One region of the Pseudomonas sp. 1L-B-1-E-C1 genome, then DNA from elsewhere that is predicted to be linked to it. Evidence: riboswitches for the same ligand, from Rfam matches in the RefSeq annotation. Region 1 holds a riboswitch; the other holds the start of a gene.
The links. A riboswitch is a leader RNA that binds a small molecule or an ion and turns the genes downstream of it on or off. The one in region 1 is predicted to bind cobalamin.

Region 1 (4,195 bases):
AAAACCGGTGGTGTTGAGAATCATCCCGGCTTCGACTTCATCCAGCCAATCCTCGACTACCGACAGGCAGCCGGGCTCTTTCAGGCTGGCCACCGCCATCGGCAGCGGATTGAGCCCGGCCGCCTGCAAACGCTGGCAGAACACATCGATGAACGCGGTGTTCGCCGCTTGCAAGTGCGAGCGATAAAACAACAGCGCCGCCACCGGTTGATCGGGCAGCCATTCGGCTTGCCAGTCGCGCAGCGCAGCACTGGTTTTCTGTGGGTGATAAATAGCCGTGCGCGGCAGGGTCTGCGGCTCGCTCCATGGGTAATCACGAGCGAACCATTGGTTGCCCAGGCAACGGAAGAAATCCAGCGCATTGCCCATGCCGCCCTGACGCAGGAATTGCCAGAGAAGATCCCGTGCTTCGGCGCTGACCGTACTCAAGTCGCTGAGCTCGGGATCCGGACGGTCATCGCCGGGCACCAGAATCAGTTGCACGCCGCGTTCGGACAACTCGACCAGCCGCTCGACGCCGTAGCGCCAATAGGCGATGCCGCCGTGCAGCGAGATCAGAATGACCTTGGCGTGGCGCAGCACTTCGTCGACATACAGATCGACCGAAGCGTGATTCTGCACCTGCATCGGATTTGCCAGCCGCAGGCTCGGATAATCCTCGGGCAACTGCTGCGCGGCCTCGGCGAGCAGCGCCAGGCTGGAATCGCCGCTGCACAGGATCACCAGCTCGGCGGGGGTTTGGCCAAGGTCGGCAATGTTGTCATCCGAGACGAAACCGCCGGGCTGGGTCCTGAGCAGGTGCATGGCTTAAACGCTGAGCGCAGCGCGCAATTGCGCTTCGAGCTGCACGGCATCGAGCTCCTGACCGATCAACACCAGACGCGTGACACGCGCTTCTTCGGCACCCCACTGGCGGTCGAAATGCTTGTCGAAACGCGTGCCCACGCCCTGGATCAACAGGCGCATCGGCTTGTTCGGAATCGCCGCAAAACCTTTGACGCGGAGGATGCCGTGCTGCACCACCAATTGCGTCAGTGCGTCGAGGAGCAGGCTATCGTCGGCTTGCGGCAGTTCGATGGAGATCGAATCGAAGGCATCGTGATCGTGGTCGTCGTCATCGCCGTCATGGTGGTGATCGTGATGGCTGTGGCGACCATCGATGTGTTCCTCGGAGCCAGCGCCCAGACCGATCAACACATCCAGCGGCAAACGACCGTTGCTGGCTTCGATGATTTTTACCGCTGGCGGCAGTTCTTCGGCGACTTCAGCGCGCACGCGAGCCAGATCTTCCGGGCTGGTCTGGTCGGCCTTGTTGAGGATAACCAGATCGGCGCTGGCCAGTTGATCGGCGAACAGCTCGTGCAGTGGCGATTCGTGATCAAGGTTCGGATCGAGTTTGCGCTGGGCATCGACCTGATCCGGGAACGCGGCGAACGTGCCCGCGGCGACGGCCGGGCTGTCGACCACGGTAATCACCGCATCGACGGTGCAGGCACTGCGAATTTCCGGCCACTGGAAGGCTTGCACCAACGGCTTGGGCAGGGCCAGGCCCGAGGTTTCGATGAGGATGTGATCGAGGTCGCCGCGACGGGCGACCAGTTCGCGCATTACCGGAAAGAATTCTTCCTGCACCGTGCAGCACAGGCAGCCATTGGCCAACTCGTAGACGCGGCCGCTGGCTTCTTCTTCGGTGCAACCGATGGTGCATTGCTTGAGAATTTCACCGTCGATACCCAGCTCGCCAAACTCGTTGACGATCACCGCGATGCGCCGGCCCTGAGCGTTGTCGAGCATGTGTCGCAGCAGCGTGGTTTTGCCCGAACCGAGGAAACCGGTGACGATGGTGACGGGGAGTTTGGCCAGTGTTTTCATCGGTATGCCCTTTGGCAAGCGGCGGGCATACGGGACGAGAACCGGCAGCGCAGGTACGCGCCGGAAGCATTCGCCACCGGATCACCCCGCCCGGTTGTAGTGAGAATCTGTGACGAGGCAGGTCTCCTGGCTGACGGTGTTCAGGCGCGGGGCCTGGCATTCGTTGCGCCTTCCCGCTGGCTCATTGGCTGAGCTGGCAGTGGCGTGGCAACGAACCTCACCGTTCACAGTTGCGGGGGCAGCCGCGGCTTTGACCGCGTTCCCTTCTTAGCTTCGGCGCGTGCCGAAGAACCTCGAAAGCGCAAGGCTACGCATGGTGTGGGGATGGGTCAATGGGCGCAGGTGTTGAGCCTTGCGGTTGGGGGCATATCCGTTGCTGCGGGTGCTGCCGCTGGCGGTTTCGCTCTTACAGCGAGTCCCTTTTTCAAACGCCAAAAAGGAACCAAAAGGCTTTGCCCCGGCGTTCGGCCCACTCGCCGGGGCTCGGGGTTCCTTCGTTACGGGATCGATCCGGGCGCAGCGTCTCCGGTTTGCTTCGCTGCACCTCCTTCCGCTGTGTACGACTGCGTCGTACGGTCGCTACGCTCCCACCCCCGGATCAATCCCGTAACGAAGCCTGCCGAAGGGGCGAAAGATCAAGAGCCAAAGCAAAGCAAAAGCAAAAGCCAGATCAAAAGATCGCAGCCTTCGGCAGCTCCTACAGTTGGATCGCGTGCTACCTCAAGACCAGATCGGCTGCCAGGCCGCCTTCGCGAGCAGGCTCGCTCCCACAGAAAAGCAAAGCAGCGCAGCTGCCCGCGGCGAAGCCGCCCCACTCAACAATGAGCGTTAGCTCGAGTGCTTTTGATCTGCGGGCGACGTCGGAAGGCTGAGTGGAGGGATTGATCCGGGGGTGGGAGCGCAGCGACCGTCTGGCGCAGCCAGACACAGCGGAAGGAGGTGCAGCGAAGCAAACCGGAGCCGCTGCGCCCGGATCGATCCCGCAGCGAAGGAACCCGAGCCTGCGAGGGCCGAACGCAGGAGCAAGCCTTTTCGGTTACCTTTTCGGCGTTTGGAAAAGGTGACCCGCCGTAAGGGCGGAACCCTAAGCAGCCGTTACCGCAGCAATGGATATACACACAAAAACACCAGAAGAAATGCCCCCCCTCGCAGCACCAAAAACTCCCGGAAATTGACTAAAAACCCAAACCCATGTTCTCCTGCCCCCCTTGTTACGGGTGCCCTTCACAGGGTGAAACGGGAAACCGGTGAATCATGTGCTTTACTCAAAAGCCATGTCAGTCCGGTGCTGCCCCCGCAACGGTAAGCGAGCGAAGCGTCAAAGCCACTGTGCCCAGGCATGGGAAGGTGACGCTTGCAGGTCGGCGACAAGCCAACCCCTCGCGAGCCCGGAGACCGGCCCGCAACACCCAGCGCGCATAAGCGTAGCTGACCACAAACAAACCCGCGGTGGGCGGGCGCTGTTCGAAATCCCTGCGTGCGCGGCTCGCAGGGATTTTCATGCGCTCTATTCACCCGCTGACATTTCAGAGGGAAGCGCTATGTCGATCATCAGCAATACCGTCAGTCACACTGACCACATCTCCAGCACCACGACCTTGGGCCAACGCGTGACTGCCGCCCTCTTCGCCTCGATCCTTGGTGCCAGCCTGGTCTGGTTCGCCGGTTTCTCGCACATCGAGGCGGTGCACAACGCCGCCCACGATACCCGCCACAGCGCCGCCTTCCCGTGCCACTGAGGCCTGCCGACATGATCAAGCGTATTGCGCAAACCGCAGGCTTCGCCGGCCTGCTGGCTGCCCTGCTACTCACACTCTTGCAGAGTTTCTGGGTTTCACCGCTGATTCTTCAGGCCGAAACCTTTGAGAATTCCGCACCAGTCGCCGAAGTTCACGAACACGCCGCCGGTACCGCCGCCCACAGCCATGACGCTGAAGCGTGGGAGCCGGAAGATGGCTGGCAGCGCGTAGTCTCGACCACCGGTGGCAATCTGGTGGTGGCGGTCGGCTTCGCCTTGATGCTCGCAGGCCTTTACACCCTGCGCGCACCGACGAAAACCTCGCAAGGGCTGCTCTGGGGGCTGGCCGGTTACGCCACGTTCGTCCTCGCCCCGACACTGGGCCTGCCGCCTGAATTGCCGGGCACTGCGGCCGCCGATCTGACATCGCGGCAGATCTGGTGGATTGGCACCGCTGCTTCAACCGCTGTCGGTCTGGCATTGATCGCCTTCAGCCGTCACTGGCTGATGAAGATCCTCGGTGCGGCGATTCTCGCCGTGCCCCATGTGATCGGCGCGCCACAACCACAGGTGCATGCCATGCTC
Region 2 (4,195 bases), on a different contig from region 1:
ACGCTGCCACCGGTGAAGTGGCGCATGTCGCGGCGTTCGGCGATGGCTTTGTAGACCGCAGCGCGTTCGGCTTCGGAGAATGTGTTGTCGGTCATGGCCCTTTCGCGAGCAAGCTCGCTCCCACAGGGTTCAGGTGATCCATTGCAGGAGTGAGCCTGCTCGCGATAGCGGTTTCAAAGTTCGGCGCAAACAGCGCAGCGACAGCCACCGGATTCGACGGAAAATAAAAGTGCACATAAGAAGCCGTCATCCGCCCCTCACGATAAACCGCCTCGGCGCCACGCCCGCCATTCGGGCTCAAGCCCCGGGCAATCGGCGCCAGCTCAGTGGTGGTCAGCGAATGATGATAGGTATGCCCACGCAAAGACCCTTCCGGCAATTCAACCGCCTGCAACGCCAGCGCCGCGAGACGCTTCTGCATCACCGCATCGCCCTTGAGCAACCCGACCAATTCCGCGCGGCTGCCTTCGACATCAGTCAGCGAATCGAGCAGATAAAGCATCCCGCCACATTCAGCGAGCAACGGCTTGCCCGCCGCATGGTGCGCGCGGATCGCTGCAAGCATTGAGGTGTTTTGCGCCAGCGCGACGTGGTGCAACTCCGGATAACCGCCCGGCAGATACAGGCTGTCTGCAGCGGGCAATTGCGTGTCGCGGATCGGCGAGAAGAACTGCAGCTCGGCACCCATCGCCCGCAGCAGATCGAGGCTGGCGCCATAGGTGAAGGCGAAGGCTTCGTCGCGGGCGACGGCGATGCGCACACCCTTTAATAGAGGCTCGGCAGCGATAGCGTCAGGCGCGGCGAATTCCACGGCCGGTGGCAGCGCGACTTCGCAGCTGCTGGCCAGTGCATCGGCGGCCGCATCGAGACGCAGATCCAGATCATTCAATTCGCTGGCCTGGACCAGACCGAGGTGGCGGCTCGGCAATTCGATGCCGGTCTCGCGGGACAGTGCGCCGTACCAGCGCAAACCTTCGGTGAGGCTGCCTTCGAGCAATTGCGCATGGCGCAAGGTGCCGACGCGATTGGCCAGCACGCCGGCGAACGGCAAGTCCGGCTGATACTTCGCCAGGCCCAGCGCCAAAGCGCCGAAGGTCTGCGCCATGGCAGTGCCGTCGATCACGCCGAGCACCGGCACGCCGAAGTGGCGCGCCAGGTCAGCGCTGGATGGCGTGCCGTCGAACAGGCCCATCACGCCTTCGATCAGAATCAGATCAGCCTCGGCGGCGGCTTCCCACAACAGCCGGCGACTTTCCTGCTCGCCGACCATCCACATGTCCAGTTGATACACCGGCGCACCGCTGGCGCGCTCGAGAATCATCGGGTCGAGAAAGTCCGGGCCGCATTTGAACACGCGCACCTTGCGCCCCTGATTGCGATGCAAACGGGCGAGCGCAGCGGTGACGGTGGTCTTGCCCTGGCCGGAGGCCGGCGCGGCGATGAGCACCGCCGGGCAGTGACGTGGTTGCTTCAAAGTTCGACGCCTTTCTGCGCTTTGATCCCGGCCTGGAAAGCGTGCTTGAGCATGCCCATTTCGGTAACCGTGTCGCCCATCTCGATCATTTCCGGCTTGGCGCCGCGACCGGTGACGACCACATGTTGCATCGGCGGGCGCGCCTGCAAATCGCTGAGCACCTGATCGAGATCGAGGTAGCCGTGCTTGAGGGCGATGTTCAACTCGTCGAGCACCACCAGTCCGATCGCCGGGTCACGCAACAATTCGCGGGAGACTTCCCAGGCCGCGGTCGCAGCCGCGATGTCGCGCTGGCGATCCTGGGTTTCCCAGGTGAAGCCTTCACCCATGACGTGGAAACGCACCTGCTCGGGGAAGCGGCGGAAGAACAATTCCTCGCCGGTGCTGTTGCGGCCCTTGATGAACTGCACCACACCGCACTGCATGCCGTGGCCCATGGCACGGGCGAGCATGCCGAACGCCGAACTGCTCTTGCCTTTGCCGTTGCCGGTCAGCACCAGCACCAGGCCGCACTCGTCGGGCGAATTGGCGATGCGTTCGTCGATCACGGCTTTCTTGCGCTGCATGCGCGCCAGATGGCGTTCGTCGTGCTCGGGGGAATCAGTCATGGGGGAGCTCTCCGTTGAGGCTGGATAACGGCGGGCAGGCACAAGAATAGACGGCAAAAAGCCTGGCATCGCCCACCGTGATGCCGCTGAGATGGATCAGGCCGGTCTCCGGGCTCATGAGCGGCATCTGCCGGACTGCGCGCCTTCCCGCTTCTTTCGAGGCAGTGGCTCAAGGCGCAGTCTTCACTCATTTACCGTTGCGGGGGCAGCGCCGGGATCGTCGTGGCTTCGCTTGAAGACCACCCTCACCGGCTTCCCTGTTTCACTCTGTCGACACTGGGTCACAGAGCACCTGAAACAAGCGGCGAAGGTTAGAGGGTTGGGGATGGAGCGTCAATTAAACAGGCGTCTCGAGCGCGAATAAGTGCCGCTGATTAATTGTCCAGCGGCAACCTTGTGCCAAACTGTGACAAGTGATATCAAAGAGCCATGTTTTCTCGAAACATCTACAACAACAATAAGGATGACGACGATGCAAGGCATGATCATCAGCAACCCGCGCCTGGAATTCCTGCGCCCGGTGCTGGAACGCTGGTTTGACTGTATCGATCGCTACAACAGCGTGCGCGGCGACAACGACACGCCCTACTGGCACGACGAAAAAGCCAATCTCGGCCTGCTCTCGGCAGCGGCGTGGATGGCTGAAATGGTGACGTTGAGCGACACGGCTACACGCAAACAGAACGAAGAAGGCGAGCGTAATGCCCGCGCCGACCTGCTGATTGCCGGTAGCGAAGACCGCGCGTTCATTCAGGCCACGCAACGCTGGCCACGGGTCAACAACCTCAACCTGAGCCAGGCCTTGCTCGACATCACCCTTGATGCCAAGCGCATCAGCTACGCCAGCGATCTCAAGCTCGGCTGCCTGTTCATTGCCCCGCAAAAAACCCAGCACAGCGCCAGTCCCGAAGAGCTGCAGGATATGGTCGACGACCTGCAAAAAGAGCACACCTGCGCCGTGGCCTGGTATTTCCCCTATGCCTATCGCAAGTTTCGCAGCGAAGCGGGCAACTATCATCCGGGCATCGCCGTGCTGTTCAAAGAAGCCCGCGGCTGAGCAGTTGAACCATCGGGGCTGCGCCCTCCTCTATGATTAGGAATGCATTCATAGGGAAGATCAGCAATGCGCAAGGCCCAATTCGCTCTCATCATCGCCGTCGCTGGCGGGCTCGCCGCCTGCGGTGAAACCTCCAGCCTGCAAGTCTCTGACGGCACCGGCCCGTCACCGAAACTGCCCGAACCGAACAAGACGCTGATCCCGACAGTGAACATCGCCCCGGCGGTGGGCTGGCCGGACGGCGCGAAGCCGACCGCAGTGGCCGGCACCCAGGTCGCGGCGTTTGCCGAAGGCCTCGATCACCCGCGCTGGCTGTATGTGCTGCCCAACGGTGACGTACTGGTGGCGGAAACCAACGCCCCGCCCAAGCCCGATGACAGCAAAGGCATTCGCGGCTGGGTGATGAAAAAGGTCATGGGCAAGGCCGGCGCTGGCGTGCCGAGCCCGAACCGCATCACCCTGCTGCGTGACGCCGACCACGATGGCGTCGCAGAAACCCGCACGGTGTTTCTGCAGAACCTCAACTCGCCGTTTGGCATGACACTGGTCGGCAACGACTTGTACGTGGCCGACACCGATCGCCTGCTGCGCTTCAACTACGAGCCGGGCGCGACCGAGATCAAGACCCAGCCGATCAAAGTCGTCGACCTGCCGGGTGGCACGTTGAATCACCACTGGACCAAAAACGTCATCGCCAGCAAGGACGGCAACAAGCTCTACGTCACCGTTGGCTCGAACAGTAACGTCGGCGAAAACGGTCTGGATCAGGAAGAAGGCCGCGCGGCTATCTGGGAAGTCGATCGCGCAACCGGCAATCACCGGATCTTCGCATCGGGCATCCGCAACCCCAATGGCCTCGCCTGGGAACCCACCAGCGGCGCACTGTGGACGGCGGTCAACGAGCGTGACGAAATCGGCAGCGATCTGGTGCCGGACTACATCACCTCGGTCAAGGACGGCGGGTTCTATGGCTGGCCGTTCAGCTACTACGGACAACATGTCGATGTGCGGGTCAAACCGCAGAACCTCGATCTGGTGGCCAAGGCCATCGCGCCT

Region 2: linked by a shared signal. The riboswitch ahead of cobO (cob(I)yrinic acid a,c-diamide adenosyltransferase) and the one ahead of cobW (cobalamin biosynthesis protein CobW) in region 1 are both predicted to bind cobalamin.

The regions. Positions count from the first base shown of each region.
Region 1 covers NZ_JBXAWN010000001.1:433,331-437,525, reverse strand. The annotation lists gene cobN (cobaltochelatase subunit CobN) at 1-804, opposite strand, end outside; gene cobW (cobalamin biosynthesis protein CobW) at 808-1,872, opposite strand; cobalamin riboswitch at 1,972-2,183, opposite strand; cobalamin riboswitch at 3,071-3,290, shown strand; gene AC0Z4S_RS01795 (CbtB domain-containing protein) at 3,414-3,611, shown strand; gene AC0Z4S_RS01790 (CbtA family protein) at 3,623-4,195, shown strand, end outside.
Region 2 covers NZ_JBXAWN010000012.1:187,047-191,241, reverse strand. The annotation lists gene bluB (5,6-dimethylbenzimidazole synthase) at 1-95, opposite strand, end outside; gene AC0Z4S_RS21340 (cobyrinic acid a,c-diamide synthase CobB) at 92-1,474, opposite strand; gene cobO (cob(I)yrinic acid a,c-diamide adenosyltransferase) at 1,471-2,082, opposite strand; cobalamin riboswitch at 2,165-2,393, opposite strand; gene AC0Z4S_RS21330 (hypothetical protein) at 2,555-3,139, shown strand; gene AC0Z4S_RS21325 (PQQ-dependent sugar dehydrogenase) at 3,206-4,195, shown strand, end outside.